DNA from 3 places in the Synechococcus sp. BL107 genome. Region 3 is predicted to be linked to each of the others. Evidence: predicted binding sites of a transcription regulator. Region 3 holds the regulator's gene; each other region holds the start of a gene.
The links. Region 3 encodes NtcA, which controls nitrogen genes in cyanobacteria. Its sites were predicted from a motif close to GTANCNNNNGNTAC; they were not measured.
Positions count from the first base shown of each region.

Region 1: BL107_RS12310 (DUF4278 domain-containing protein) is a predicted target of NtcA. The motif match lies at 6,799-6,812, and genes of this name have one in related genera.
Region 2: BL107_RS12290 (DUF4278 domain-containing protein) is a predicted target of NtcA. The motif match lies at 4,176-4,189, and genes of this name have one in related genera.

Region 1 is NZ_DS022298.1:1,675,469-1,686,098, forward strand. Features, by position in the region: gene BL107_RS12300 (photosystem II protein Y) at 112-246, opposite strand; gene BL107_RS08695 (hypothetical protein) at 486-713, shown strand; gene BL107_RS12305 (phycobilisome rod-core linker polypeptide) at 1,404-1,991, opposite strand; gene BL107_RS08700 (hypothetical protein) at 2,450-2,761, shown strand; gene BL107_RS08705 (hypothetical protein) at 3,123-3,485, shown strand; gene BL107_RS13120 (high light inducible protein) at 4,065-4,202, shown strand; gene BL107_RS12665 (hypothetical protein) at 4,207-4,359, shown strand; gene BL107_RS08720 (2Fe-2S iron-sulfur cluster-binding protein) at 5,176-5,469, shown strand; gene BL107_RS08725 (DUF3303 domain-containing protein) at 6,307-6,624, opposite strand; gene BL107_RS12310 (DUF4278 domain-containing protein) at 6,908-7,153, shown strand; gene BL107_RS08735 (serine hydrolase) at 7,218-8,624, shown strand; gene BL107_RS13250 (hypothetical protein) at 8,660-8,785, opposite strand; gene BL107_RS08740 (hypothetical protein) at 9,115-9,297, opposite strand; gene BL107_RS08745 (hypothetical protein) at 9,348-9,695, shown strand; gene BL107_RS13125 (hypothetical protein) at 9,710-9,970, opposite strand; gene BL107_RS08760 (glycosyltransferase family 2 protein) at 10,223-10,630, opposite strand, start outside.
Region 2 is NZ_DS022298.1:1,586,821-1,597,450, forward strand. Features, by position in the region: gene nrdJ (ribonucleoside-triphosphate reductase, adenosylcobalamin-dependent) at 1-1,573, shown strand, start outside; tRNA gene BL107_RS08215 (tRNA-Ser) at 1,633-1,719, shown strand; gene BL107_RS13110 (hypothetical protein) at 1,876-2,019, shown strand; gene BL107_RS13245 (hypothetical protein) at 2,304-2,435, opposite strand; gene BL107_RS08220 (hypothetical protein) at 2,695-2,904, shown strand; gene BL107_RS12645 (hypothetical protein) at 3,939-4,094, opposite strand; gene BL107_RS12290 (DUF4278 domain-containing protein) at 4,269-4,439, shown strand; gene BL107_RS08230 (DUF2808 domain-containing protein) at 5,322-5,843, opposite strand; gene BL107_RS08235 (hypothetical protein) at 6,038-6,472, shown strand; gene BL107_RS12650 (hypothetical protein) at 6,665-6,814, shown strand; gene BL107_RS08245 (hypothetical protein) at 7,024-7,260, shown strand; gene BL107_RS08250 (hypothetical protein) at 7,257-7,667, shown strand; gene BL107_RS08255 (hypothetical protein) at 8,173-8,460, opposite strand; gene BL107_RS08260 (SDR family NAD(P)-dependent oxidoreductase) at 8,555-9,250, opposite strand; gene BL107_RS08265 (TIGR00730 family Rossman fold protein) at 9,243-9,791, opposite strand; gene BL107_RS08270 (SdiA-regulated domain-containing protein) at 9,845-10,630, shown strand, end outside.
Region 3 is NZ_DS022298.1:621,440-632,069, forward strand. Features, by position in the region: gene BL107_RS03045 (DUF3769 domain-containing protein) at 1-60, opposite strand, end outside; gene BL107_RS12135 (photosystem II reaction center protein I) at 233-352, opposite strand; gene BL107_RS03055 (glycoside hydrolase family 38 C-terminal domain-containing protein) at 424-3,363, shown strand; gene psbN (photosystem II reaction center protein PsbN) at 3,351-3,491, opposite strand; gene psbH (photosystem II reaction center phosphoprotein PsbH) at 3,578-3,778, shown strand; gene BL107_RS03070 (TatA/E family twin arginine-targeting protein translocase) at 3,788-4,021, shown strand; gene pth (aminoacyl-tRNA hydrolase) at 4,031-4,648, shown strand; gene BL107_RS03080 (DUF3146 family protein) at 4,648-4,905, shown strand; gene BL107_RS03085 (resolvase) at 4,883-5,329, opposite strand; gene BL107_RS03090 (DUF3084 domain-containing protein) at 5,326-6,477, opposite strand; gene ntcA (global nitrogen regulator NtcA) at 6,505-7,221, opposite strand; gene rph (ribonuclease PH) at 7,297-8,028, opposite strand; gene BL107_RS03105 (cob(I)yrinic acid a,c-diamide adenosyltransferase) at 8,170-8,778, shown strand; gene dcd (dCTP deaminase) at 8,778-9,371, shown strand; gene thyX (FAD-dependent thymidylate synthase) at 9,427-10,152, opposite strand; gene BL107_RS03120 (thioredoxin domain-containing protein) at 10,211-10,630, opposite strand, start outside.

The sequences.
Region 1 (10,630 bases), 1.1 Mb from region 3:
AGCCCGATAGGTTGAATCGTTGATTCATGACGAGCGAGAATCAACACCCCAACACACATAGATGTGTATGCAATCGAAAATAGAAATACTTTCCAATTCATTGTATCGTTATCAGTTAGAAGAATTTTGCTTGTACTGTTGAGTAGCTAACTGAATTTGTCCAAGAGCTGCTCGGCCAATGTTGAACCCAGCCCAACCCAGTGCTAAAAAAATAGGTGCAAAATCAAGAAGGATTCTAAAGTCCAACAACGACACCAAAAGAAAGTACAAGTATCACAATTTAAACGCAAGAACTCATATCTTTAGCTACAAATAAAGCAATACCGAAGATCTTTTAGAGGAAGAATATGATTCAAGCTTGGAGAACATTTAGTACAGTACAATAATTCGAGAGTGTAGTAAAAAATAAAACAATGAGTTATTTGCAATGCAACAACCGAGGATCACTAGAGTTTGTTCAATGGTGTAGTGAGCTTTTCGAGATGATGGTTGAACCGAACTGGGATTACTTTGTTAATGAGCCACTTGACAGTGGAACGATTCGATTCGAAACAAAAACAGAGCGGGCACTTTTTGCTCGTGTGATTGCTGGAGAAGCAAATTGGATGGAACAGAATTCATTAGATCGATTAAACACTTGGAGGCTTGCAAAATATGACCTAGAGGCCTTTCTTGATGGGCGCCGTGCTGCTAGAGCAAGAGCAAGTCTATGAGTGCTATCGTCGACTGCGATTCAATTTCACACTCAATAGTCAAGGAGAATAAAATGCCTAAGAACAATCCGTAATACATAACCGTTGAGCAGAAATCAAACCAAAGAATCAATGCCTTGACTAGGTATTAAGCAATAAGATAAATGTATGCATTTTTCAAATATCTTCCAATGACAATGAAAACTAGCAAATTGCCAAAACTATTTATGTTAAGACAATAAAATTAGAATTGTGAATCTTTTCAGATGCCCGAATGAGTCATTAGTTACGAATGCAAAAATGGCAGGACTAAAATTTAATAAATAAGCAAAGACATGTACCAAGACTATACCGCTATTTTACTTATGTTGCTCACGGCGATACCACTAGCCGTTGTTGCAGCTACAATATTCTTCTACATACGGAACAATGACAGGAAAACCCCACTAAAGAGAGACGATTTTCATCGCTAATAATAATATTTACAATTGAATAAATTACTATATTTTATTTCTGTCTTTATCGGATTTCGACAAGCGCTCGTTATAGCGCATTAATGATAAACAATTGAATCCAAATTTTTCAGGTGTATTTGTCGGTAGAATTATGTTTATTCGATGCTGAACACTTATACAATTGACGCACGAATAGCCTATAAAATAGTGCAGCGTGATTATCAATTTGCTGATGATGATTTCTTGGCGAATCTTACTAAGAATTAAACATAGCATCAAAAATAGATAGAATAATTACGACGCTTGAAATAATGCCAATGGATAGTGATACTCTCCAGATTATCAATGACCTCCCTTTAGGTTCGTTGTAAATTAAATTGTCAACAGATGTGCGCGGTCTGTTTGCAACATTAAATGCCTCGATAGACATCATAATGTTATCTTGAATGAGACGATCTCTCCAACTTTCACCATACCTGGGCAATCGCTGATAGATAGGAATCTCTCCGATTGCTTTACCTGGAAGAGTCCTATTAACTTGTCGCGGCACATCATCGTAACCAAACCTTTGCATATACTCATCACTATCTAAAATGGTATCAACGAAATAATTAAATCCACGATCTGCGATCAAAATTGACCAAGAAAGCCTTTCACGAATGCTATAAATAGGCCGCCCTAAAACTCTTCCAATCACCTGTTCAACAAGTCGATTATTATTATTGCAAGCAACATAACCCCGATAGAAACGATCAGATAGCAGTAAGCCTCTAATGAAATCTCTTGTTTCAATACTGCCACTTTTAAACTGTGACTCAAGAAATAAATCTCGGTCAGAGTTCATTGAGTGAAAAAATATTTGCCGATAACATTTTTCTATTAATTCTATAGAGGAATTCAAAGATGTGTCTTTTCGAGAATCGTTGTTGAAAGAATAGATCGTTTCTACTCGAGAATTTTGAGTCTTATAGTTAAAATCCAATCTATTGCTCGACGAAAGATTTCCCATACCGATTACTTATTAACCTATAAACTATGATTACGCATCTAGCCGCAAACAGCGGACAAAATTTGTCATTAAAGTGGATTATTTGTTACTTACTCTCCTTGCAACATACTTAAAGGGGTTTAAGTCCATACTTGAAGTGTCTATAAATAACTTGTTATCATAAACAGTCATCATAATTACTACATACTATATTTGACTTGCAGCTTGAAGATTTTATACCGTCCGCAGATCGATAAGTTTCAATCATTGACAACGATACGGGATGGTAAATTATCCTGACCGTACAAATTGCAATGGCACTTTCCGGCTTCGAAATCGCTACAGGTGGTATCACGTCAATTCCAGTTACGGCGGCTCTTATATTTCTAAGCTATAAAGCTTTTGGTGAAAAAAACTTAGATACTACCAAGTATAAGCCCAAAAAACCTGTACAAACTAAGAAAGCTGGTCCTTCAAAAGAGACGTCTGAATCCGAAAAAGCTGATGTTTCTAAAAAGGATACAGATACAAATAAGAGCGCGACAGAGAGAGAATCAGCAACTATTAAGAAAAGCCCTAATGACAAAACTGTTAACTCTAGGAAGTCAATAGATATAAAAGATTAAGTGAGGCCAAAGATTGATGATAAAGAAATAACTTCAGCTGTACCAGATTCCAAGCCTTAGGATTAACCACAAATAGCCTTCAGATCATATTCAGGGTCGATAATCATTTTGATGCGGATAAGATATATAAATATCTTCTAAGCTAAATCACCGGAATATTAAATGCAAGCTCTATCGATTTGAATGATAGATAAAGACGCAAATAATTGTGTTGCTATTATATTCGAACGACTCATGTGTATCTTGTGATCTGACGCTATGTAGATATTGGGGGTTTAATTGTCTCATTTGATAAGTAAATAAGCAGCATAGAATCATTTTACGAGTTGATGAAATGTAGAATTTATAAAATATTTATTTCATGAATTTTCTGAACGTTGTTATTGGTTCTTCTTTGGCAGCCTGGGTTCTGATTGGAATTAGAATGCATGCTTCATGGATTATGGATACTTTTCTAAGAGAAACAGAAAAAATTGATTTTCAACAATATGAGATTGATAATAATGGATATAATTCAATTTCAGTTGACAAGAATCTTAAGCCACAAAAACTAGTTGTCTACGGATATTGGGGAAACCTAGACGAAAGCTTAGGAGATCAAGAGAAGAAAAAAAGAAGTCCGATTGTCTTTAGATTAGTCAATGCAAGTTTGATTTCATTTACCGCGATCTTTGTTCTAATTATTTGCAGCAAGGGTTTCTTCTCTAGCATTGGTGTTTATTGAACCATAACATAACAACAATTAACATGAGATTGACGCATACATAATCGTGTCATCAGAAAGAATCATTGAATAAGACACTAAAAATAAATTAAATTTTTAATTATAATTCCTTAGAACTCAAATCATGTTACGCATCAGGATTCTTGGTTCGCATTAATACGTTGTCGAATTTGTCGTGAAGGCCGTCTACAGAATTGCAGGCCCATCCACCCCTGCATTCACCAGAAGGGGTAGATGTGTTCGCGACCTGTCGATCCCGTCTAAGAACGACCAATTCAGAATGGTCGATCACAGACTTAGTAAGAGTATTAAACGCTCGCAACAAGCGTGACATATGTGCATACAGCTCGCGGATATAGATTACACACAGGTTGCAGATAATTGTCTTGTATTCGTAGCTCTGGATAAGCGAGTTAAAGAAAGGCATCAAACGACTCATGCCAGCTGATCAATGATTTTTAAGCAATCTGAGGCATATGCTGTGAGTGTTATGTTCTTCAACTAGGAGTATCGAATATCACAGCAGATCACAGGCTGGTGACATAATCCGTTACATTATTGAAAATGCACTTCTAAAGCATGGACGACGCGAAATTCGGTTTTTCCTCTTTTGCCGAACAGTGGAATGGCCGTCTGGCAATGATGGGTTTCATCATTGGCCTCGGTACGGAGCTGCTGACTGGCCAGAGCATCCTGCATCAGATTGGACTTGGCTAAATACATGCAGGATCCCGACGTTTGGGTTCCAGAGAACAGTGCTGGCTATTACCGACTCTTTTTCTTTGGATCATTCATCGCAGGGCTTGGGGTGGGAGCCAACACGGTTGGCCACTATCTTTGGGTATCGATTCAAGCCATGAACAACTACTTCTAGTTTCCTCTGAGAACCACTGGCTGATACTCAAAGGGCACTCTGCGAAATAACTCAATTTGAGTTTAGACTAGAACTAAGCTCAACAAATTAATCAATCTGAAACCTCTCAGATTATGCGACACAACCAACTGTGTCGTTTTTTTTGAAGATGTCACTATATTCAGCAATTGAGACTGCGTTCCCATTAGCTAGTCTGGAGTTTGATGACTTGGACAAATATTGTTAATCGCACAACAAATGTTTTACATCCTCTCTTTACGCGAAGTGATTATCTAGTGAATTTGGATATGAATTGCTCGACCCGGGCCCCAATTGCTTAGGAATAAATCTTCGTAGTTAAACAGTGATTGATACAATTATCATCATGCTTGAATCTTCGAGTGAAACTTATATTTTTTACTACAATGTGCCTTAATCGCGAGACATTTTATATCTCGCATAATTGTTTTGGGCGTCATAAATAAATAATCTGCTATTTTCGTGTACGACCAGCCTTGCTTTCTCAAGGCGACTGCTATGTGTAATCTTTTATACCTCCAGCCCTTTATCGGACCCAAGTGATGCGAAATGGGATTTGAAATTGTCATTGTTAATTCCAAACTGTTAACACATTATCTTGATCAGTCCGAATGGCTGATTAATTCCAACAAGCAGGCGCTAATAAAGACCAGAATAATACATCAAACGATACACATAAACTGGGTGCTGACAATCGCCAACACAACCCTGGGTGGTATAAAATTATCGCACGAAGAGCAACATAAACATCTATCGATCCTTCTTGCACAACAATAATTATGTGGGTTGTAGTTAATGATGTCTGCTTTCAAGATCACAATGCATACCCCAAAGGGATTGCAAACATTTGAATGTCAGGATGATGAATACATTCTTGATGCAGCAGAGCAAGCGGGATTCGATATGGCATATTCATGCAGAGCAGGGGCTTGCAGCTCATGTGTTGGAAAAATATTAGAAGGTACAGTCGATCAATCTGATCAAAGCTTTTTAGATGATGATCAAATCGAGGAGGGCTATTCATTACTCTGCGTAGCATACGCAACCTCAAATCTTACGATAAAAACAGAGTGCGAAGAAGAATTGTGGTAAGTATGAATCAATAAAGTGATTTAGGATATTCACCCATTCTTAGGCAAATGGACCTGTAAAGGAATCAAGAGATCTAAAAGTTTTAAACGCCACTTCTAACTTTACTACTGTTGCTGCATTCTGGATGCTTCCCTCATCAGAATAGTATTTGGTGAAGAGTTGAAACCAAACGCTGCTTATTAAGGATTGGATTTTTCGGTAAAGTCGCTAAAGAAACGGATTCAAACGACTTAGCGTTAACAATTAGGACTTGCGTCGACGAAACCTGGCACGCCTCGAGCGACGAGTTAACACACCAGCGAGTTGGACAAAGCCCATGACAGCAACAACCGAATAGACAAGCTCGACTGTAAAAAGCCAGGTTGGTGTTTCCATTCCTTGTTTATATTCAGTTCCAGAAAAAGCAACAGACTCATTCGCTACCAATCTGCGTAACAACAGGAAAAGAATGATCAAGCAGAGATTGCATCCATCTCGAAACCATTGAACTCTGCATCATTCATGGAACCATCGTCTTATCAGTTCAAATACATAGCATTCAGAAGGGAATTATTAAAATCACAGCCTTTTTTGATTTCTCACTTAAATGCTATCCAAAGCAACAAGAGCTACTGTACACTAGGCTTGGCAATTGTTATACATAAGAAGCCAAAATAGCTTGGTAGAATATAAAAAAGTACTGATAACAATACGGGCCCTAAAGCAGGAAGGTTTCAAACTCGGAACCAGTTCGTTTGATAGCCAGTTCACTTCATAATCCGACACCCTCCAATGGCCATAACTCATAAAAACAAACGGCTTATTCTCCAGTGAACCAGTGGAGTGTTGTTCAAACGATCAAGCAGACGCTGCAGATGCCTGCACGCCAGGCCACATGGCAGCGAACTCTGCATCAGACACAACCGGGGTGACATCGAATTGGATGCCAAAGCCTTCGATCCAAGGTGCGAGATGGGCCCACACTTTGCCGATGTCGGCAGCCACCGCAATCGCCATTCCTTTTCCACCGATTGGATCACAAACGCGGTACTTCAGTTCAAAACCTTCGAAGTGATCGCCAGGCCCTCCCGAATTGATGTATCCGGCAAATGAAGGGCAGGCTTCCCAAGACCCCTGCACTGTTGGGAAGTTCCAGACAATGAGGTAGTGCTGCATGGGGCTGTGGCTTCAGATCTGGTTGTTTTAACAGCAATCGATGGTGTGCGATGTGATCGATCAGACGAATCCCTGGGGCTGGCCATCCAAGAAGAGTGGTGGCGCGCAATCGATCTCCTCCCCCCTCCAACTGAAGGCCTGAACAACGGAACGCGCAATGAAAGCTTACATTCGGTAGCGGTTGATACAAAAATGCTATTCTTGATGCACGTTGAGCTTCCAATCGAAGCTGCAGTCAGACCCATGCCAAGCAACGGGGGCGTGGGCAATGAAGGAGTGTTTTATGAACACGCTTCAACTGATCAAAGCCCGCGCCGTGAAAAGTCGGGCCGTTGACCTTGCACGTTCCGCCATGGTCCGTGCCTTTCGGAATGCTGATTACACCGACAACCAGCACACACCGTTAGTCCCTACCAACAAATCACAATTGCGGTATAGGGGCATTGCCTATGAAGCAATTGGGCAACAACAAGAAGCCACTGCTGGACGCACACTTCGGTACCGCGGAGTCAGCTACGGCGTGTACTAAATCCGGATAACGACGATGATGGAGGTGGGAGGTTCACTCCCGCCTTTTTCTAGGGGAGGCGATATTGCCAAGGCTGTTTGGTCGAACGGTTCAAAATCGAGCGCTTGGAGTTTCCGTCGTTGTTTTAGGAACTGCTGCGGCCCTGACCCTTCCACTCGCCCACAAAACGTTCAACTTGGCCCGGGCAGGTACGGCCTACAGCGCAAAGATTCTCTGCTCCGGCGTTTTGATGGCCGGAATGGATGCAAACCGGCTCAAACGTGAAGATCTAGCGCTCGCCCAAGGACTAATCCAAACCCAAATCGATGTCAATCGTGGAGTCGTTCACGCTTGGGCGTTCCTTGGACTTGTGCGAGGCAAAGCTGTTCGTCAAGGGAATCTTGGGTGTAGTCAAGCAATTGCCAATACCAAAGTCGTCAAACTCCCCGATCAGAGAAGAGAACAACCAACAAATCCAATAGTTCAAACAACTCCCTGGAAGATTTCATCCGATGCAGCAGACATACCACCAAGAATTAACAGAAATAAACTAGACAAGGCCATCAGAAAGGCATTTGAAGAAGCACAAGCCTCTGCACCAAAACGCACCCGCGCCATTGTTGTTGTGCAAGACGGCTGGGTAATTGCTGAAAGATATGCGGATGGCATCACACCGGAAACACCTTTAATTGGTTGGTCGATGAGCAAAAGTCTGACCCATGCGCTGATTGGAATTGCTGTTGAAAATGGTCAATTACGGCTTAATGAACCGTTGTCACTACCAGAATGGGGCAACAACAAAGATGACCGACAAAAAATCACACTGGATCATCTCTTAAGAATGAATAGTGGCTTGAGATTTGATGAACGTTCAAGGAGCTTGGATTCAGATTTAGTGCAAATGCTTACTCAAGAAGCCAACACAGGAACATTTGCATCGAAACAACCACTGACAGGACGAGTGGGGCGGGATTGGTCGTATTCATCAGGAACAACCAATATTCTAAGCCGAGGATTACGTTTAGCGATTAACAATGATCCTGCGTACTGGAGCTATCCCTATGAAGAACTATTCGAACCGATAGGAATGAACACGGCCTATTTAGAAACCGACGCGTCAGGAAATTTCGTAGCATCATCTCTTGGATGGGCTAGCGCCAGAGACTGGGCTCGATTTGGCTTGCTATACCTCAATCAAGGGGTATGGAATGGTTTACAAATACTTCCTAAAAGCTGGGTTCAACATGCCGTAACTTCTTCTAAAGGATCGAAAAAAGGATACGGAGCTCATTGGTGGCTGAGCTCTAAACGCCGCAGACCCGACTTACCAAGAGACAGTTATTCAGCGGAAGGATATGAAGGACAACTCATCCTTGTGGTACCCAGCTACAAAACAGTGATTGTCCGGTTAGGGCAAACTCCGAAACGAAGCAGCTTCAATCCCAACAAATTTGGAGCCTCGCTTTTGTCGGCACTCACACCTAAGGAATGAGTATCAACAAAACAAGACTCCCTAGCAATCAATAATCAATCCTGATCACCACCTTTGGGAACAAAAAGTTGAGATGCGCCAATGAGTAATCCTGTGATTAACAGAGCAGGGAGGATGACGGAAGGACCACCCTGAGCCGTCTGGGATGCGAAGAGCAGCATGGAGGGATAGCGAAAAACCATTGATCACATTGGCAGATCCAAGGGCATTCGCGCCAGCCTGCAAACGTTCTTTGCAGACTGGTCAGCAAGGAAGAACAACAGGAAACAGAAAAAGTTCTCCTTGGACGACTTGCGATGGACGATGACGAGGCACTCCTCTCGAACGAACCGCTTGCGAAGCGACCGCAGGAACAAATACCTTCCGAGGACGAATCAGAGATTGCTGCATCCAGGCATCAGCCTGAAAGGGTGCATAAGGGGAGCTTGTCGACATGGCACTAGACCAACTAATACACTTGTTCTAGTGCACTTGTACTAGTCCGTCAAGTTCAAATTCCGCAACCCCCCTCCATCTCATCTCCCGGCAGATCACGGAGCTGTTGCAGGCGTTGAAGAAGATCAGAGTCTCCAACAATCACCCTTCGACAGCCGTCGGCACCCACATAGGTCAATCGACCATGGTCGTCCACGATTAAGGCCGTCAACGGAGTCACTGGGGGGAGTCCTTCCATGGCGAACCTCCTCTGAGCCAATCCACCATGGCAGAAGAACAGCTTTCATCATGGGAAAAAAGCGCCACATCAAACTCAAGCCGTCCAAATCGCTTCGAAGGGTGCTCAACGGCACGAATCAAGAGGGAGATCTGCTCAAACGCCTATCAACCATCGAACAACGTTTGAGCAAGGTCGAGCTCGCGCTAGCAACAGGCCAAGGCGCCCAAGGAGGCGTCGAGGATTTTTATATGGATGCAAACTATTCCGCGCAGGCATCTCAGCTGGATGCCTACCGCAGCTGGCTCGCCCACTTCGAGAAGAAGCCCGACGCTGTCGAACCCGGACGCACCGCCCACGAAATGGCCGCCCTTGCGGCCTCAAAGGGCTCCCTCAAGCCACAGAAAAGCGATCAGTAGGTAGGCACTTATCCCTAAAAGCCTTTCACCACGGGGCTTTTGCACAGGTTTTCCACAAAGGGAAAATTGCCCCCTCCTGGGTGACAGGCGACTGCTCCGACTGCTTGAGCAAATAGGGGCGTCCAATCAAATTTTTCTGTATCCCACTCCATGGGTGGCGTCTGTATCTTTAGACACAATGCAGTGATAGCAATGATTTCCGTTTGCAGCGCGACTTGAACGATCCAACGTCTGTCAGCCGCTGTTTGTTCTGGGTCTCGATTTTTAAGACCCATGACTCTCGCTGAAGATGGGCAGCTCAACCCAAAAAGCAGCGAATTTCGGCAAAAAACTGTGGAAAACCAACAGCAACAATGCGATATCTGCCATTGCTCGGGTCAGACCCATTTTCGGGTCACGAGTGACAAGCAAACAAGCTGGTTGTTTGTCTGCCCCAGTTGCTGGTCAACATTGGTGCAAGAGAAGGGATATCGCTACGGCGGAACACGAAAGGCAAACCGACGACAACGCAAATCATCGAACAAGCCTTAGTTCAACGAAAGCGATCGTCCTTTCCAAGTCCATCCACGACCCGTAATGCTTCTCCAAACCGATACGGGAGCGATCGCACCCACCAACAGTCCACCAACACCCATCAACCACCAGAACTTCATTGGCACGCCAAAGCGATCTTTGATCCAAAAACGGAGCAGAATTTGAAGACCTAACGCCATCCCCGCAAGTAGGGACGAGGCCACAAAAATCTTCATTAGATCGAGGGGCAGCAGCAAAGCCAAGGCAGCACAGATGGGGAAAAGAATCCATGGAGAGGCAAACATCAAAACCACCACTCCTCCAGCAGCTAAAGCCTTCGGAATATTGCGATCTAGGCCAAGGAACCAATTTTTTGTCCATCCCTCCCAAAGAGCAGGAAGATCCGAATACATCTGCAGATC
Region 2 (10,630 bases), 970 kb from region 3:
TAAAGCGATTGGACGGCGTCTGTCTTCAGTCGAGTGTTGTTTGCTGATCGATGAAGCCGCCGTCACGATTGTGGCGGGCAACATCCGCCGCAGTGCAGGAATGCGCCAGTTTGCCGCTGACGACCACGCTGCCGCATCAGCAAAGGACAATCTTTGGCAGCAGGATGATGAGGGAAATTGGCGAATCGACCCCGAGCGGGATTCGCTTCGCATGGCAAACCACACCCGCGTCTACCACACCCGCCCAACCAAAGAGGTTGTTCACGCCGCCGTCACCAAGCAATTTATGTCTGGGGAAGGGGCGATTCAATTCGCTCCTGAAGCGATCGCACGCTCGAACGCCGATCTCCTCAAGACGCCTGAATTGCGTCAGGAATTCATCGAGATCTACTGCGACCAAGGCCGTGACGAAGCGGGCCGTTGGCTCTGCACGAATCACGGTGAAATGAGTGCAGCTGAGCTCGACCACCGCTTAAGCCGTTATGGACTCAATCCGTGTGGCGAAATTCTTGGTGCCGACTTCCACTGCAACCTGGCTGAAGTTCACCTCAATCAAATTGATCCCAGCGATGAAGAGGGCCAAGCCGATGCGTTCCGTGCCGGTGCCCTTTCCGTGGCGTGCCTGTTGAACCATCGTTTTGAGGTGGATCGCTATCGCCAGAGCCGGGAATGGGATCCCATCGTGGGAGTGAGCTTCACCGGGTTATTCGACTTCTTTGTGCATGCTTTTGGCACCGAATGGCTGAACTGGTGGGAAGCCGGCCGTCCGGATACCGAGCAAGGGCTTGCCTTTAAATCCCAGGAAGCTGCTTATCTTGCTCGCTGGAAAGCCATCGTTAATGAAACCGTTTGGGAATACTGCGATCGCGAAGGTCTACGCCGTCCTAATCGCTGCACAACTGTTCAGCCAGCTGGAACGAAAAGCCTGCTAACCGGTGCTGCACCTGGCTGGCACCCTCCCAAAGCGCAGCGCTTCATCCGTCGGATCACGTTCAGAAAAGATGATCCCGTCGCAATGGCCTGTATGGATTACGGCTACACCATCGTTCCCTCCCAATCCGACAAAGACGAGGAGGGTCGTTTGCTCAACGATCCTTTTGACCCCCGTTGCACGGAATGGCTGGTTGAAATTCCAACTGAAGTGAGCTGGGCCAACCTCCCCGGTGCTGATGCCGTTGATATCAATGGCTTCTCAGCAATGGCGCAATTTGACTTCTACATGCAAGTCCAACGTCATTACACCGCCCACAACACCTCAGCCACGATTGAATTTCGCGAGAACGAAATTGAACCCATCGCTGAGGCACTGTTCAAAGCGATGAACGAAGGGGAGGGCTACATCTCCGCAGCACTGCTCGCGCGTTTCGACGCCAATGCCACATTCCCACGGCTTCCATTCGAACCGATCGACGCTGAAACCTATGAAAAGCTTCAGTCTGAGGTGGTCGAACGGCGCGTGAGCAGCAACTTCTTTGACGCTTTACAACGCTACGACCAAGGGGAACTCACCGAGGCTGGCCCAGCCGGATGTGATTCAGACAAATGTCTGCTTCCACTGGCGAAACCGAACTAGCTGCCAAAGGGTGTCCGAATACAATGGTCGTGCAATGCCTTGTGTTGCACGACCCCTTTGGAGAGGTGGTCGAGTGGTTTATGGCTCTGGTCTTGAAAACCAGCGTGGGTGCAAGCCCACCGTCGGTTCGAATCCGACCCTCTCCGTTCAACATCCCAGTCACTGACTGGGTTTTTTAATGCTTAGATGCAGGATTAGCCCCTCTCAGGGGAGCTGGTAGAACTCCATCTCTGCGCTGTAGAGCAAGCGACTGCATCAAATCGGAGCATGCTGTGGCCAGAATGTGTCGATACCGCTTCTAGATGCTCACAACTTCCGTTGTGACTCATGCCATGGAAGCTTTGCTAGCTGAGTTGAATACTCACTGCAGACTAATCAGCCTTGTGGGGCTCGAAATGGATGAGTTCTTTTCAGAAGACTTCGAGCAAGAACTGGTGGACCGCTGAGTGATCGTGGCCCAGGTTTCATTCGATGCACCGATTCGTCGAATGTGATCCAAAGCGGGTCGAAGGGTTGATCAGAGTTAATTCAGTTCATCGATTCCAGGCGATGAATAGGGTCTATTGGTGCGTGGCTGCTTCAATAGATTTCGCATCGAAGGTTATGGCTCTTACTCCAGAGGGGGAGCCATAGCTTTCGTATGAGTGAAGGAATGCTGAATGATCAAGGCTTTGGTCTCATCCGATGCACCAATCCGTCGGTTCTGATGTGCTGAGGCTCCGGGAACTGATCAGAGTTGATGTAGTTCATCGTTCTCCGCTGCGATGGATAGATTCCGCCGAGGTTTGGAGATCACCGGTGGATTCGCAACAGGGTCGTGTGCCTCCCCTGCACGGGAGGCCGCACCTTGCTTTACAGGCATGAATGCAACATGTACACCAGCTTCATGAAGCCTGGCCTTGTCGGTTGATCAGTCAGCGCCAGTCCTGATTGAAGAGGAGCGAAAATCTAATTTCAGTCGTATAACCATTTTCATGAAACTAGAGCAACAAATATTGGTAACTGAGTCTTGCACTGAGGCGTGAGCCACATCAGATGGCTCAACACTAACGCTCCCATTTCAACAAGCGCGTCATTAATCGATGAAATCTGCCATATTGCGCGTCAATTCAATTGAAATGATGAGCGGACTCAACTTAGAGCCAAAACCACTTCTTCACAAGATATGGAAAATCATCACTTGGCGTTGGAGATTACAAATTGCCATTAATGCTCCATTTGGGATTTTGTGGATTGCAGACAAAACGAACCCTGCCGTTCATCAGTTCGATATTGCTCTGCTTACAGCAATACATGCGGAATGGATGGCACCAATGATGGGCATTGGCTAGGCCCGACTCTAACTGATCAGGAGTACGAGAAAAAATATTAATATCGACGTCGACTTATTGTTCCAAACATGGAACGGCGAATAATCACACTCTTGAGTTGAATAAATCTCATGGCAACAATCATGATGAACATTATTTAAACTTCAATTATCCTAATTTGAATTTCCATTTCCAGGTTCTATCCAGGGCTGGAGGCTGGTTTGCCTTAATTGCTACAGGAAAGAGCTTCAGATGAAACCGGTACAACAAACGATCAATTCCAGCCTTTGCTGAAGATCTACAAATTTATTCGTTTCAACGCTCAGTTCGCAGGCTCATGAATAGGACCATGTCTTAGTGAAGCATCGAAAGTGGTAGAAATAAGAACAAAATTTTTAGCGATCTACTCACATCACCTTTTAATGCCGGTTAGGCAGCGGCATTGGATAAATATGTCACCCGTACAACAAACGTTTGTCACTCTGATTCCCACGCGAACAGTCAATATTGAGCAGTCGTCCTTGGACGGGATCGACAGGTCAAATAAACATCCATCTCTGTTGGTGAATGCAGGGGTGGATGGACCTTTTAGGGGTTTGTAGCAATCGTACTAACAATTCACACTGACCACCTATTACAAGTTATAAGTAGTTATCCCGTCCAAGGACACGTGGAAAGCCCCAGTCAATGCTGGGGTTTTCTGCTGTCAATTTGTGAGTAAGAATTCTGACATGCATTTTAAATGTTGAACCAAGTCAGCCGTCATGAGGAAGAGAGAGGCAGTTAAAGATCGTTAACTGCCATCCTCTTGCGAAGTTGTCGATGCATTTTGGCCCGCACCTGGCAGTTAGGCCAATCGACTACTTCAACTTCAGTATGTGTACTCGACATGGAGCTTCTAGTAACTTCAGCTGCAAATCGCAGTATCAAAACTGTGTGATGCATTGAACAAGGACAGGCTTGATGACTTTATTCGTTTCAAAGTGGAGTCACATCGGATGCATCGATCCGTCAGTTCTGATCCGAAGAAGCTCGATGGACTGATCAGAGTTCATTTAGTTCATCGTTTGGCCAAAGCGATGAGTTAGGGGGCCATCGGCAACGGTGGCTTTCGCAACAGGGCCGCAGCCCCCCAAATGGCTTCGGCGGGGCTGCTCCTTGCTGAACAACGTGAACGCTGTTAGTCGATCAATCCGTGAAAAGCAGGCCAAACCCCAACGGTTGATCGCGCTGAGTTAATTCTGTAACAGACTGAACGTCAGGAGGGTTGACGGATGCGCTATAAAATTTCTGTAGCAACAGCTACACACGTTCACCTTGCATCCACAAGGCGCAGTCAAGCCAGGCCACGGAACGGGGACCTGGATTTCTTCGAGGAACTCGACATGACAGCTCTTCTCTACAGAGGTCAAACCTACGGCGCTAGCCAGCCTGCTTCTCCCAAGAAGTGCGTTGAGCTCACCTATCGCCATGAGCACTACAACACATGCCGTGATCATGTCACTCGAGACATGCATCCAACACTTCAGTATCGCGGTGTTGCCTACACCAAGTAATACATTTCTAATTAACTGAGAAGCCCCGCCTCGGTGGGGCTTTTTTATGGCCGAAATCAACCGCCCTGCAGAAGCAAATAGGAACCTCGATGCGATGAGTCAAGACTGATGAAGCGAATATGACTTCTTCACAAGATATCCCCTTACTTAGACATCATCATATAAAGATTGGGGATTTTTGATTTATTCTTCTTAGAATACTTTTTGAATTCATAGAAGCAAGACTGACCTGTATATCCAATTGAATTTTTCATTGAATCTAGAACGATCTCCCATGACTCGCCGTCATTCAGCATCTCCTCGAAGTCTCCCGAATAAAGATACGGATCACATGCCAGTACTGGCGATAAAGAGAGGATTTGCAATGTGATAATCGAAGAGACCGCGATTATGGATCTGACCATCACCAAAGCCCTGAATCTATTTACAACATCTATCCTAGCAATGAATCCTTCATGACCGAACGCCAGGATTAGGCAAGAAATGATTTCAAGAATTATTCATTTTCAAACTATCTTACCAAAGAACTTAGGCACAAGCTAATACTGGCAGATATCACATATTAACTCTATTAGCAAACAAATCAGTCAAGAAGACTGAAAGTTGATTTTTAGGCGAATAAATATTCTGAAATCAAATCAGTTCGAATCGATCAGGCAACAACGGTAGCTCATGATTGGCACTGTGCCACTTATTTTGAGTTTAGAATTCATTCAGGCAATCCGCTGCTACAAAGAAGGAGTTGTTCTCCTCACACAAGAGATCAACACCTCACACACCCAATGCCACTCGTTGAGTGGCATTTTTTATGGGTTTAGAACCCTGGTGATAACCGAACAGTCCCTTTCGTCAGGATGCAGGTGACCGACCACTATCAAGTGATTATCGAAAACGGTCGTTCCGGTAAACGTGAAGACGTAGGGTCGGGCCCTCGCTAGCCAGGGCATCGTTACCACTGGGAATCAGTCTGGTAGCCCATTGGTAGATGCCCTCATCTGGGTTGAAACTTCGAAAGACGATATTGACTTGGTCACCGGGAGGAACCGGAGGGTTGAGATTGATCGTCAGCTCGTTCCCTGCCGTTGAAAACGATGATGTAGCAAGACCTGCGCTGACACCACCTCGCAGTGCATAGCGGCCTTTATAAACCTGAGGTGGACGCTTCCCCCAATCCCACTGATCAGGATTAGGAAGTTGAGACAACACAACTGTTTCAAGTTTTGCCCCAGCATCAGAGGGAACACGAATACAGATCGTGGTCCGGTTTCTCTCACCTTGGATCGAGGAGGGGTTATGGATCGATAGCTGAACGGGTGGTCGGCGGAAAAACGATTGCGCCTTTGTCCATGGCCCGAGCCAAACCAAGCTCGAAAAAATGATCAGCTGCAATGCGAACCGGCTCAAAAGTGTTCCAGCCAATTACCTAGCTTAAACACATTCACCTCATCCGCGAAAGATTCTTATGCATGAATAGTTTGCTAAATAAAGATGATAAGAACAAGGATTGGACTCTGCTTCAAATCGTGCAATGGTACGAATCGAACAGTCTTGATTGCACGGTTGAACTGATCGGATCAAACTCCAAAAAAAAAGAACTCTTGAAACTCTCTTTTCTTGCTGCATCGTCCGCATGCGTTTTGTCCCTTGGGCTCGGTGCCTGTGGACCCTCAAAACAAGACGTGGCCTTAGCGGAGGCAAATGTTGCCATGGTTCAAGCCTGCGAAGACTCCGAGACAGCCATCAAAATCGCAGGGAAGGGCTACGAAAATGGATTAAACGATGTTCTCGCGTTGAAAGCTGAGCTGCTCGAGAACATCCAAGGAGATAACCCAACTGACTGGCGGAAGAAATACACAGAATTTTCATCAAAACTTGTCGCAGTTAGGCAGGATTTTGTCGTGAATTATGGTGATTTACGAGAGACATATGGAAGCGACTGCACCAACACATCACGTCGAGCTGAGTTCAACGACACCTACGTCACTCCATTCAACAAACGTCTCGTTGTATTAGCCAACAAACTCCATAGCTAGATCGTTCACCACGAGAGGACTCTCAGGGAGCGTGCATGACACCTAGTCAGCCTGACCCTGATCGGGGGCATTGAAGGGGAGAGATTGCGCCAACAAACGTCACGCCTGTAAGCATAAATACTTAATAATTAGCCCAAGGGGTTGATGAAGCTGTGGTCCTGCATCTGAATTAGAGAGCCCAACTCGCGTTGTATGTCAGAGGCACGAATCGCTCAACTCCTTCAGGAGGCAGAGGAACATCTTCGCCAACGCAATTGCAGACAGCGCTACGAAAGAGCCGTTGAGCGTCTTCCCGACAGCCGACGTGGCATTTGGTACGGCGACGACAAACGCGCTGCTTAGCTCAATTCGATCGCGGTACTGAGTCTCACTACTTCGACCCAACTTCATTCCCCACCAGGCCTTTTGCAGGGCCTGTTTTTTTGCCCCGTTCTTGCATGGCACTAGGATCGGGCGTAGCACCCCTGCAGTACCTCAGCAGTTACTACGAAGATACCCAGCAGTTGCTTTGAGTCGAGAAACACGTTAAGTTGATCCAAAAGGCGCGTGCCATGGTCAAAACGACCACTCGAGAAAATCAGGTGAAGCTGACGGTCTCTGTGCCGCCAAGCCTTCATGTTTTATTGCGCAGTTGGGCCATATGCGAAGGCCGTGAACTCACGAGTGTGGTGCTCCAGTGCGTTGAGTATTCAGTGCGGCAGCTCAAAAGCAATGGATCAATACCAGGAGCTGCGATCCGTCATTACGAGTCGTCCTGCGAGGAACGCCTTGCCATTGGTGGGCCATGACTGTTGAATTTGCCCTGATTGAGCATGCACTCCAGGGTTTAACCATGGACGTGGTCATCAACCTGACGGAGCATGTTCAGACACTGGAGCTGAGGCCTAACGGACAACTTTTTACCGCATATCGAGATATTGATAAAACACTTTTGATTGGATACAGCGAAGACTTGACAGAGGAACAATTAAGTCTTAGGCAACGCAATTTTTATACAACGGGTACACGTCGTGGAACAAAAAGAGAGCATCGATTACTTTTGCATACCCTTAAAGACTTGAACATCTCAGGAACCTATAACGAACGTTGCTTTTCAGCGAATATCGAACTTATTGAACATCTTATCAATTTAAACTGGCCTGTTGGAGAGATCGAAACAATAACTACACAAACATCGCATGAATCAAAGTCATGAGTAATGCAAAACTGTCCCCTTAATTTCTCGAGCCCTGATGACAAACTTGTTGAGTTGATCGTGAGACACTTGACGAGATTGATCAGAATCAATAGACCGATAATGGTCGGCTACTGACCAAGCTTTAGTCGCTGGATTAGCTATAAATCGAGGTATCAGATGAAGGTGCAAATGCTGTGCTCCTTCCCCAAATGCAATTGCGTAAACGCGATCACACTGAGTTAGTTGTTTTACCAACGTAGAAGCATCCTGAACAGCTAATCCCCAATTTGTTGCTTCTTGTGTAGAAAAGTCAATGGGACCTGAACAATGTCGCAATGAATCCAGCAGCAACCAACCGACTAGCGGTGCTGGTGCTGGATGATGACGTAAGACCCAGAGATCATCCCTATAAATTTCATATTTACTCTGTTGATCAATATCGTGATGCAGATCACAGATTGGACAATTAAGCGTCATAATAGACTTAAAAAATTAAGCAGCGATGATGTATTTATTGATGATTTTACCGCTTAGCGATCCCTCTCCCATTTCCCAACAAACCAAGATCAATAATTACACCAATGGCAACAATTAGCATCCCGCTAAATGACGATAGACCACCAAAAGATGCTGTTGCCCAACAGAATCCCAATGTTGTTGTTGGAAGAAAGACCAATCCCGCAATCGGAAGCACGGGGTTGGGGAAACCAAATCCCTCAAATGGCTGAAGTATAAAAGCACTGTTCAACAACCACATCAAAACAAGAATCAAACGGGGCGCTAGTAGACCAATAGCAGCAAAAAGGCACATGGGGAGACGTCGAACCATTTCATGCTTAGCCACATTTGCTGCCAATTAGCCAAAGTCGAAACGGCTCAGAACATCTCAGCTTCAAGAGCATCGCTCAATATTCCAAAGCGCAATTCAATGCCACTTCAAAAGGGATTGCTGCATTGGGCAATGCCAAAAGTTGACTGGAAAGAGCCGCGAGATCAGAGGGTTGCGTCATTTCTACAGCGGAAACACGACTCACTTCATGGGCCATATCTGTATTGACCCAACTCGGACAAAGCGCCGTCACACGAATTCCTTGATCCCAGCCCGTGTTTCGCATGCTTTGACAGAGACCCATCAGAGCAAACTTGCTCACGGGATAGCCGGCCATCTGACCTTTGACTCTCTTTCCACTCATCGACACCAAAACTTGAATTCGACCTTCACCAGAACGACACAACTCAGACCACGCCGCCTTCGTCAGCCACCAAGGTCCCATCACATTCACATTCCACAGATCATCAAGATCGTCTTCTTCCCCATCGCGAAATAGAAGTGGTGTAGTGCGAAGAATGCCAGCGCAATGAATGAGTCCATCGACCCTCCCCCATGCCTTAACTGTCGCGTTGACCCAAGCCGATGCACTATCAGGATCCTTTGCCTCATAGGGATGGCAGAGCACTTGGTCACAATCGAAGCAGGTTCCATTCAGGGCATCGGGATTTCGAACACCCAAGCTGAGTTGATAGCCGTCAGAGAGCAAACGCTCCGCAATCGAGCGACCGATTCCACGGCTAGAACCGCTCACAAGAATTGTTTTAGTCATTGCTTGGCTGCATCATCAAAGCGAGCAGATCTTCAGGTGTTGCAGCTTGAAGCAACAAATTGCGATTGGCCATCGACAAAAACTCTTGATTTGTGGCTTGATCCAGGAACGACATCAATGGGTCGAAGTAGCCGTTGACATTGAGAACCGCACAAGGCTTTTGATGCAACTTCAATTGACACCAAGCGAGGGCTTCAAACAGCTCTTCCAACGTGCCAAAGCCTCCCGGTAAGGCCATCAAACCATCACCTAGCTCCAGCATCCTGGACTTACGTCGTTGGATCGTGTCCACCACTTCTAAGCGCGTGAGTCCTTGATGAACAAGGTTGGCGTGATTGAGTGGTTTTGGAATGATTCCAACGACATGACCGCCTGCTCCGAGAACAGAATCGGCCAATGCTCCCATCAGTCCAACTTGAGCCCCCCCGTAGACGAGGGTGATCTTCCGTTCAGCAAGGCAAGTGCCAAGCCGTTGGGCCGCTTCTACATAACACCGGTGATTTCCTGAATAGGAGCCGCAGTAAACAGTGAGTGCTTGCATGCATCCTTCCTATGACAAGTTCATAATAGTTAGCCAATACTGCGTTATTTAATATGTCTCGCAAGCTACAGCTCGAACTTCTTGAACACCACCCCATCAGAGATGCAGCAAGCGGCCTGAATGAACCATCAGGCCTCGCACTCGATCGACAAGGAACAAGCCTTTATACCGTTAGTGATGATACAAGGATTATTTTTAATTTAGACCTCCAGGGGAGGATTATCCCTGATTCATCATTTCTTATTAACGTAAAAGATTTAGAGGGGCTTGCGGTTACAGCAGACGAAAAAACGATACTCGCGGTTCAAGAGGAATCAAATTCAATCATTCAATTTGATATTTTCAGCAGGAAAGAAATCCAACAAATTCCGCTTGCAACTCTGAAGAACTATAATCAAATTGCGATGTATTTTACTCATGCGGATCAAAACAAAGGTCTAGAGGGGATCACTATAAATTTAAACAACAACCATATATTTATCGTCAAGGAGGGGGCGCCTGGCCTACTCATCGAACTCGATGCAGAATGCAATACGATCATCAATTATTGCAAGCTTAATGAAAAACATGGCTTCAAACATCCAAGGATTAAATCCGAAAAGCTCGATTTTTCAGGCCTAAGTTATGATTCTACCAGCGATACAATTTGGATTACCAGTGATAAAGGAGAATGCCTCTTTCATTTCAACTTTAATGAAAAGAAGGTAGTAAACCGCTTGGATCTACCCCGTGAGACAGACACTCAATCCGAACGCGTTGTCAAATCAGAAGGAATTGCTTTTGATCCCAACAATCAGCGTCTCTACATTGTGAGTGAACGGGAGTGCGAGCTCTACATT
Region 3 (10,630 bases):
ATCTGAGGAAATGTCTGCATCGCTGGCAGGCAATTTCACACGGAAATCCTCCGCTGCCACAGGGCTCGACAATCCTGTCGAAAGTACCCCTGATGCCAGCAGTCCCGTGAGGGCAATAGCGAGGCGGGACGCCGCCAAAGAATCACTGCATCGGCCCGTGAGTGTGACAGCTCAGGGCCAAAGAATGGTTGCCGATCAGACCAGTGCTTGGCGCGGTCTGATCGGGATCGTTCTAATCCTCGAGGTCTTTGCGACTTGGCGTGCGGCTTGGGTCACTAGCCAGGAAGCCAAAGACGAAGATGCCGAGAAAAAAGAAGACGACCGAGTAAACGGAGATCTTGAGGGCGAGCATGGAGACCGACCGGCGTCTGACACAGCGATCATCCTATGGGGAATGACAGGGTCTCAACCGGGAAGTACCCCATGTCGGTAGGTCGATCGGAGTGGATTGAAACGTTTCGCAGTCGTGCACATCGCGACTTGCGTCGTGATTGGCGCCGTTCAGGCGCGCAGGAATCGAGGCCATTTATTGAGGAGGCGTGGGGGAAGAAGCACCGGCCTGACTGGTTTTCTCGGGGTTTGCTGATCTGGCCTCGCGGCCGTCAATGGGTGCGTTTGGAGCAACAGTTGGCCTGGCCAAGCGCCTGGAGTCAGGTGCAAGCCAGTCATGCCCGTTTGGGGATGAGTTGGTGGGCTGAGCAGATGCGCTTTTGGGTCGACGGTGTCCTGATCCATGAAGGAGACCTTTTCGATACGGCTTGCCGCTGGCGTGTGCCGGAGTCGTGTCGATTGGGGGCCACTCTTCATCTTCAGCTCGAACTGTGCAGCCCCCTCCATGACGACGGGGCCTTGATCAGCACTGATTTGGACCTTGAACCAGATACGCCAAATCTGGATACGGATCTCAGCTTGGTTCCTCAATCCCTGATGTTGCACTTGGCCGCAGGAGGGGATTTACCGATGCAATGGAATGGGCTGGAGCCCAGCGGGTCAGTGGCTTTACAGGCTGTGGTTCAACAGCTCAAAGCTGCAGAGCCCACCCCGGGCGAAATCCTCTGGATCTCCCATGCGCATCTCGATTTGGCTTGGCTTTGGCCTGTGGCCGATACGTGGCAGGCGGCAGAACGAACATTTCGCTCGGTCCTCGATTTGATGAGGCGTTGGCCTGAACTTCGTTTTGCCCATTCCACACCGGCTTTGTATGCCTGGATGCAGCACCATCGTCCTGCGCTCTTTGCTGAGATCCAAGCGGCCAGTCAGGCGGGGCGATGGGAGCCGATTAACGGTCCATGGGTCGAGACCGATTGCGTGCTGGTGAGTACCGCATCGCTGTGGCAGCAATTTTCACTTGGTCAGCAGTACAGCTACGACACCTTTCCGGATTGGACGCATCACCTCGCTTGGTTGCCCGACAGCTTTGGATTTGGGGCAGGTTTACCGGCCGTGGCTGCGGCGACTGGGGTGCGCTGGTTTTGTACGCACAAGTTGGCTTGGAATGCTGTTAACCCTTTCCCGCATCGGTTGTTTCGCTGGCGTAGCCGTGGAAACTATGAGGTGAACAGCCTGATGCTCCCCCCGATTGGTCGGCGGGGTGATCCGGTGGACATGCTCCAAGAGCAGCGCAGTTGGCAGGATCAAACCGGTCGGGATTCAGCGCTCTGGATCCCAGGCGTTGGCGACCACGGTGGTGGTCCTACGGAAGAAATGCTGGAACAAATGCAGCTCTGGAATTCAAATTCTGCGGCTGTATCCATGCGAAGTGGCACGGTTCGCCAGTTCTTGGCGGATCTTGAACCGGCGTCTGAGCATTGGCCGGTTTGGCGCGATGAGCTCTATCTAGAGCTTCACCGTGGCTGTGCAACAAGTCGTCCTGATCAAAAGCGACATAACAAAACTCTGGAGAGGTTGCTGCGTGAGGCGGATAGTGCGTCTGCCTTGCTCGCCCTCAGCGGCCAAGCGTCGCCGGGTAGCGATTGGCGACCACTGTTGTTTCAACAATTTCACGACATCCTCCCCGGCACATCAATTCCAGAGGTCTTTGATCAGGCCGAGACGCTCTGGCGCGATGCCCGTCGGAAGGCCAAACAACAGCGCGATCTGAGCGTTGTAAGACTGCTTCAGGTCCGCAACGAGGCGTTGTCGGGGCAGCACTGGTCCTGGTGCGCGCTTCAACCCTTGTCAGCTTGGTCGCCCTTGCTTCGCCTCCCGAAGGGTTGTTGGAGTGTGGAAGGCCAGCGCCTTCCTCAGCAGACGTCGTCCGTGGGAGGCACGTGGGTGCAATTGCCGCTTCAGCGCGGCATCAGTTCTGTGTCACTTGAGCAACAGCCTTCTGAGCCCGTTGCCCCCCCATTGCCCATCGGCCCTGTCGTGATTCAGGAGTTGGGTGACGATGTCTGGCGGATGGGCAATGGCCTGATTGAGCTGGATTTCTCATCTGAGGGCATCCTTCAAGTCCGAGATGCGCAAGGTTGTGATCAACTCTCCGCACCACTGCGGTTGGAGCGGTATCAGGATCGGGGTGAGTTTTGGGATGCCTGGGATCTAGCCGCCGATTACGGCGAGCATTCCTTAGGCGTGGATGTGCTGGATGGGTTCCAGTGGATTGAGCAAGGCCCATTGGTGGCCCATGCGGTGCTCAGACGACGGTTTGGCTCCAGTGCTTTGCGGATGGATTTGCGATTGATGGCGAATCGGCCTTGGTTGGAGTTGATTTGCAGTATTAACTGGTCTCAACGCCACGAACTGTTGCGGTTGACCATGCCATTGGCTCGGTCGGCTGTGCGCGTGGCGGCTGATACCAGTGGCGGCGTGATTGAGCGCCCGGCATCACCCGTCACTGCAAGGGAAATGGCCCGTTGGGAATTGCCCGTGATCTCATGGGCGGCATCCCAGGCCGCTGCCCCCGGCGGTGGTCTTGCGGTTTTGCTCGATGGACCCCAAGGCGTCGATTGGGACGCGGATCGTCTGGGTGTTTCGTTGTTGCGAGGACCAACCTGGCCTGACCCGAGCGCGGATCGCGGTTGGCATCGTCAGCGCATGGCATTGATGCCGATCGCCGGCTCCTGGAGCGCGTCGGGCGTCACCCAGGCTGCGATCGCATTTCGGGAGCCGGGATGGTGGGGACCCCAACCAGCACGAGCAAAACAATGGTTTCCTGCCTTGCCCGTCAGCCTCACTCCCATTTCTCTTCAGAAGAATCGGGATGGGGTCACTTGTCGTGTCCTCAACGCAGGCCCTGCCCGTTGCCTTTGGCGACCAGGACACAATTGGCTGGTTCGGCGTGGGACGCACGACCCATTCGTTGATCAAATGATGCTTGCACCCGGAGAACTGGCGGAATTACAGCTGCGTCAGTCTTCATGATCGTCAAACGGATCATCCAATTCTTTGGACGGTGGCCCGAAGGCTTGGTAGACGCCAAAGCCGGTGAGTCCAAGCACAACAGCCATGACGCCGAGGGCAACAGATAGGGCAGGGGACGACGTTTCCATCACAATCTTTCGGCAGGACCAGCCCCTAACCGGAGCTGGCCCCTACAGTATCGGCACTTCCTTTAACCCGAGACCCAAGCGTCGCCATGGCCCAACGCACCCGTCTGGGAGACCTCCTCCGCCCTCTGAACTCCGAGTACGGCAAGGTCGTTCCCGGTTGGGGCACCACGCCAGTGATGGGCATCTTTATGGTGCTTTTCCTCGTGTTCCTTCTCGTGATCCTTCAGCTGTACAACAAGTCATTGATCCTTGAAGGCATCAATGTCAATTGGAATGGCTTGGGTTAACTAGAAACCATGAATGTGTTCGGCGTCGGCCTTCCCGAGATGGCGGTGATCGGCGCCGTGGCACTTCTGGTTTTCGGTCCGAAGCGCTTGCCCGAGCTCGGCAAAACACTCGGCAAAACCTTGAAGGGATTTCAATCTGCCTCCAAGGAGTTCGAGCGTGAAATCAATAAGGCGATGGCTGAGCCAGAGGCCTTGCCTTCGACCGAGCAACAGGCCAATGAAGAGCCCCCTCCGGGGACTTGATCCGTCGTGATGGCCCAACAGCTCAGCCTTGTGGTTGGTCTGGGAAATCCTGGATCGAAGTACGACGGCACCCGGCACAACATCGGCTTCATGGCTCTTGAGCGTTTAGCGCTCAGAGAAGGCTTCAGTTTTCGGCAACAAGCCAAGTTGCATGGTCTGGTGGCTGATATGGGGTTTGGGGATCAGCGATTGCGCTTGCTCATGCCTCAAACATTCATGAACGACAGTGGACGTTCCGTGCGCGCAGCCCTCGATTGGTATGGCTTTCAGCCAGAAGACATCGTGTTGCTCGTCGACGATATGGATCTCCCGCTCGGGCGGTTGCGGCTGCGAGCGCAGGGAAGTGCTGGGGGACACAACGGTCTCCGCAGCACGATTCAGCATCTTGGAACTCAGGTCTTCCCTCGATTACGCATTGGAATCGGTGCTCCCGCAGAGAATCCAGCCGAACGACGAGCTCGCACGGTGTCCCATGTTCTTGGCCCCTTCAGTCGAGCCGAACAGCCCTGTGTTGATGCAGTTTTAGATGCAGTGTTGGATGGTTTAGATCGCCTGAAAAAGCAGGGTATGGAACGGGCTGGCACTTGGATTAATGGATTCAGGTATGAATCCCCTTCAGCGACTTGATGGCGGCCCTCCCTGCCACAACAGCCCATCTCCGCGTCTTGCGTCAGTGCTTTCAAGATCAGTGTGTGGAGGGTGAGGTGGCTGCTGGTGGTTTTCAGTGGCAGTTCTATTGGGCGTTTGATCGCGGAGAACTCACGGTGGAACCGTCGTTAGGACGAGCCTTGATTCAAGATGCCCTGTTCCGTTTTCTGGTGCGCACCGATTACCGCCTCGAGCCTGGTGGTGATTACAGCTTTACTGTTCGGGCCAAGTTTTAAGCGAGAAGTTTGGGGGTGGCCCAAGCCATGAACAGCGTTGCTTGAGGTGATCTTCAGCCATCACCAGGGCAGCGATTGCATCCAGTTCGTTTGGGGGAAGCCTTAACCCTTTCGGAAGAAGACGTTGCCAGCCTTTGGTTGGCCATAAATCCCAATACCGGTCGCGAGCTCTCAAGGTGGTGCCGCGCTCATTGACGGACTGAACGTTGGCAAATCTGTTGAAGGCTTGAAGCCACTGGGCACTGCCCGTCCCGTCGCCAACGATCACTTGATCCAGGCTGCGCTGCTCATGCCAGTGATCCACCCAGGCCATCACTGCTTGGGGTGGCACCACCTTGCCTTCTAAAACACGATTGTGTTCGCTGTCGATCAGCACCAATCCGCATTTGCTGCGTCCTGGATCGAGTGCGACCAGACGGCTCAAGGGTTCGACTCCACGGCGACGAAGATTGGATCAGCACTATTGCTGTCGCGGGTGGAGATGGCCTCCAGGGTGACCCCCTGTTCCGGACGCTCCATCAGGGTTTGCCCCAGTTGCGCTAAGGCTTGGCCATCGAATTGCAGGCCGGCCGTGAGCGAGCCCCGTCGTTTGGCTTCCGCATAGGCCGAGGCAAGCAGCAGATTGAGTCGGGTGCGAATCGCCGTGTTACTGCGTTCGCTGGCATCAAGCCTCACGGATGCGAGGACGTCCCCTTGTTGGGCGACCAACCGATTCGGATGAACCTCCGGGAACGCATAAATCACCGTTTCTCCGCGAAGAACGTTGGTCGCTGATCGCAGCGAGATCACCCAGGTGCCTGGTTTGCTGATGATCCCCTGCAAGCGCTTCACGTCGCTACGGGGAACACGAATGATCTGTTGATCCGGTGGTTGGCCTGGCAAGACTTTGCCGTAAGCGTTGAAATTGGCTTCTTGCAGCAGGCGATCCACCACCTGTTTGGCTTGACCGGGTGATTCCATGCGAACGGTGGCGGTGGCTAGCACTTGTCCACTACGTACAACGACAGCCCCGCGGCGAAGAGCGACAAGATTGCGTTCCAGGTCCTTGAGCTCCTTTTCACCCAATTGGATGCGGTTGCGCACCGTGTTGAGCTCGGCTTCGGTTTTTTGAATCTCAACGTCTCGGGCTGCGATGTCGCGGCTGAGACGATCTCTGTCGGCCTCGAGGGCTAAACGTTGTTCCTGGAGTGGGGCCAACTCTTGCCGAAGGGTCTGAGCCCGTTGTTGAGCAGCTTTGAGTTCGGCTTCGATGCGCACTGTTGCCTTGCGGGCTTCGATGCGCTCGCGTTCTGCTGTATCCAGTTGTTCACGACTGTCTTTCAGCCGTGCTTGAAGAGTATCGAGTTCGAACAGTCCAACCCGCAATTGCCGGCTCACCAAAAGCATCAAGCCAAGTGAGAGGGCGCTAATCAGGCTGCCAGTGAGCACCGTGATCACCACGGCGGTGCGGCGTGGACGCATATTGAACAAGCTCAAACGAGCCTTCCCCACTCGGCTGCCAAGCCGATCGCCAAGGGTGGACAAAATCCCCCCGAGGATTAGCAGGGACAAAATCAGCAGCCAGCCACTCATGGCATTAGCCCTCGGCTGCAGATCCGATCAGCTAAACCGTTTGGCCAGAGCGATCGGATCGAGAACGGTGATTTTCTTGCGGTCAATCTGGACGAGACCGGATTGACGCAAGTCTCCCAGCAGACGCGTGATTGTCACGCGGGTTGAGCCAATGGCTTCTGCGATTGCCTGATGGGAGAGGCGGAGATCAATCGTGATTCCCAACTCATCAGGCACTCCGAAGTCTCGGCACAGCACTAGTAAAAAACTCACCAGTCGGGACGACATGTCCCGATGTGTGAGCGTTTCGATCATGGTTTCGGTTTGCAGGATCCGGCTGGAGAGGCCTTGAAGAAGCCTGAGTCCAACAGTGGTGTCCGCTTCAATGGCATTGCGCACCGAGGTTGCTGGTGCTGTCACCATCTCAACGCGGGTGAAGGCGACTGCGTGATAAAAACGATCCGAGCGTTGACCTGTGAGTAGGGACAACACACCGAACAGGCTGTTTTCCCTGAGCAGAGCAACGGTGATTTCTTCACCGGATTCGTAAACCCTTGAAAGGCGCACCGCGCCCCGTCGAATCAGATAAACGCGTTCGGCAGGGTCTCCTGGGAAAAAAATTGTTTTATTGCGCTCCACCATTTCAGTGCTGGCACCCTCCAGCCCTCGAATCACCTCCATCAACGAGCGAGGGCCTGCTGGCTGAGCGGTTGCTGCCGCAGTGCTAGTAGGCGCATAGCGGGTAAAACCAGTGCTGCTGCTCATGGCTTGTCCGCGACTGCGCTGAAAGCTACGGATCTGTCTGGATGTGTCATGTAGCGGTTATTACTCATTGGTTGTTCAGTCAGAAGCCAAAGCCTCTCGCTGTGCCTGCATGAGTTGCTTGAGCCCGGGTTCAGCTAGATCCAGGAGTTCATCCAACTGGGCACGGCTGAAGGGCGCGCCTTCGGCCGTGCCCTGCACTTCGAGCAGTCGACCATCGTCCGCTTGCACCACATTGAGATCGACCTCAGCTCGACTGTCTTCGCTGTAGTCGAGATCGAGTAGGGCCTGGCCATCCACTAACCCAACGGAGACTGCAGCAACTTGGCTTTGAAGAGGTGAACTCTCGAGAATTCCTTGGGAAACAAGACGGCTACAGGCCCGCTGCAACGCCAGCCAGGCCCCTGTGATGGCTGCTGTTCGGGTGCCGGCATCCGCTTCAATGACGTCGCAGTCGATCAGCAAGGTTCGCTCTCCCAGCTTTGCCATATCGACCGCCGCCCGGAGGCTGCGCCCGATCAAACGTTGGATTTCTTGGGTGCGGCCAGACAGTTTCATCAACTCACGCCCCTGCCGTTGCGGTGTTGAGCCGGGTAGTAGGCGGTATTCAGCACTGAGCCACCCAAGCCCCTCGCCTCGACGCCAGCGCGGCACGTTGTCATCGAGGCAAACGCTGCAGAGAACAGTTGTTCGACCGGTTCTCACAGTGACTGAACTCAAGGCGAACCCCATCGGATCCCAAGTCACAGAAAACGGCCGCAGATCATTGCGACAGCGGCCATCGGCTCGGGCTCGGGATGGATCGCTCATGGCACAGAAGAAGTCACATCAGCCTCGCAGTTCCCTTCTCTTTGCGCTTGAGCCACCATAGGTAGCGTCGGATGCCTTGTTGAATGGCATAACGCCGCTACATTCAAGGTCTTCCGGGTTGTCCCGGTGTGACCTGATCCGATGATCGCAAGCCTGACCGACCGCCATCAATCTCAGGAGATCCGTTCTCTTGAAGGCGATCACCGTGTCACTGAACGTGGTGGTTTGTGGCCTGTTCCCGATGCTCTTGCACCGCCGCCTGCCTTGCATCTGGTTGCTCCAGAAGGTCAGCTCCAGGTGCATACAGCTTCTTATCGCGGAAGTTATTCCAGTGTGTTGAGCCAAGCGGTTCGCGCAGCAGGTCTTGGTAGCCGCGTCCTGATCAGTCAGTTTTTGAAGGGTGGTGTGCAACAGGGGCCATCAGGTCGTGTGCAGTTATGTGGGGGGCTCGTTTGGTTGCGGCCAGCTGTTCCGGCCTGTGTTGCTGAGCCGAACTTGGAAGGCTGTCGCGATGCGGTTCAAGCCGTCTGGGCGGTTTGCCGTCAACACCTCATCACCGGTGATCTAGATCAACTTGTTCTCGATGAGATTGGCTTGGCCATCGGCTTTGGTTACATCGATGAAGCTGAAGTGCTTTCAGCTCTTGAACAACGACCAGGCTCGATGGATGTGATCATCACTGGTCCTGCTATCCCCGCCAATGTTGTTGAGATGGCTGATCAAGTCACGGAACTACGCCGAGGTTTCTGATGCTCAAGTGTGATCGTTGGATTACGGAACAAGCTGGGCAGGGCATGCTCGAGCCGTTTCAGTCGGGATTGGTGCGTCATCTCGACCCGGAGAAGCGTGAGAATCCTGTGCTCAGCTTTGGATGTTCGTCCTATGGCTATGACCTTCGTCTGTCATCACAAGAGTTTTTGATTTTCAGGCATGTGCCTGGCACGGTGATGAATCCGAAGCGGTTCAATCCAGCCAATCTTGAGCCCACACCGTTGCATGAAGATGAAGATGGCCGTTATTTCATACTTCCGGCCCATTCCTATGGCCTAGGTGTGGCCTTGGAGAAGATGAAAGTCCCTCCCAACATCACTGTGATTTGTCTTGGAAAAAGTACTTATGCTCGTCTCGGGATCATCGTGAATACCACACCAGCGGAGGCTGGTTGGGAAGGTCATCTCACCCTTGAGTTCAGTAACAGCTCAGGAGCTGATTGCCGCATTTATGCAGATGAAGGTATCTGTCAGTTGTTGTTTTTTGAAGGCGAACCTTGCGCTACGACGTATAGCGACCGCGAAGGAAAATATCAACATCAGCCTGAACGCGTTACCCTCGCAAAGGTATAAATTGTTTGAGCTAAAAATTTAATTACTATTTAGATATAATATTTCATGTGATTGTTTAAGGTGCAAGTCTGGCTTTATGGAGCCTAGTTTTTTCATACCAAGCGGCAAATTCTGGCGTCCAGGCTTGAAGATGGGGCCACATTAGATCGCAAAGCTCGCGGATTTCTTGTTGAGCATCGAGTTTGGCCCTCAGATCCATGAAATGCAGGAAGGCCCGGAGGGTAAAGCTCACCACAAAATGCTGCCGATAGTCGAAAGGGAGAATCCCGCGCGCATGTTCTTCTGCGAAGCCTGCTTCGAGTAATTCTTGGTATCGATCAGCGCTGATTTTGCAGTGATGGAGATCTTTATCCCGTTCAGCTTGGCTGTATGCATATTTCTTGCCTTGGCGGTTGCTGTATTGCCCCAACGGGCGCAAATAAAACACCTCCTCGAGGTCGAGTTCACCAGCTGCAGCCCTGCAGATGCGTTCGCCGGTATATCGCATCGACTGCACATCAAAGCTCACGCCCACCCGGTGGGTCCGCGCTTGTTGCATCACGGAATGAGGAAACCAGCCAACGTTTAAAACGATCTGGGCATGCTCCATGGGGCCGTAGTGGCCTCGCTCCCCAGCCAGCAGACGCTTGACGCAGATTTCGCCCGCTTTGGTTTCGTCGGGCCATTGTTCGCGGTCGGCTGCAACAAAACCCTCGCTGTAGTCCTGGTGCATCCCCACGTAGACGCACTGTTGGGGATTTGGGGTTGCCGCGATGAGGTCGACCCGGAAGCGGGGATCCATGGAGCTAGCAGATCATCATTGTGTACTGATCATGGCGACAGAGCCGAACTCTCTCAAGTCAGCTGTGGCTTCGAGGACCGGTTTGCGCCACCGATGCTTGCAACGTGCTCTCACCCTCGAGGCTGCTGACGCTTCCCACGCCTCGAAATTGCGGTAGCGGTTGATCATTAATCAGTGCCGCACTTATGGCTGTTAGTTCCTCCAGTTTTCGTAGACCAATCGATTTGCCGCGGGGTTGGCCGTCTGCCGAAAACAAATTGAGTTGGGGTATCCCATTCACTTCGTAGCGATTCACCAGGTCTTGCCAACGTGGGTTATCAACATTCACCAAAACAACGTCAAGACGGTTTTGCGTCGATCGCTCAAGCTCCAGCATCGCTGGGGCCATTTCCCGACACACTTGGCACCAATCGGCGTAGAACTCGATCAACGTTGGTTTGCCGTTGGTGAGAGCAACCTCCGGTTCAACCGAGCGCCG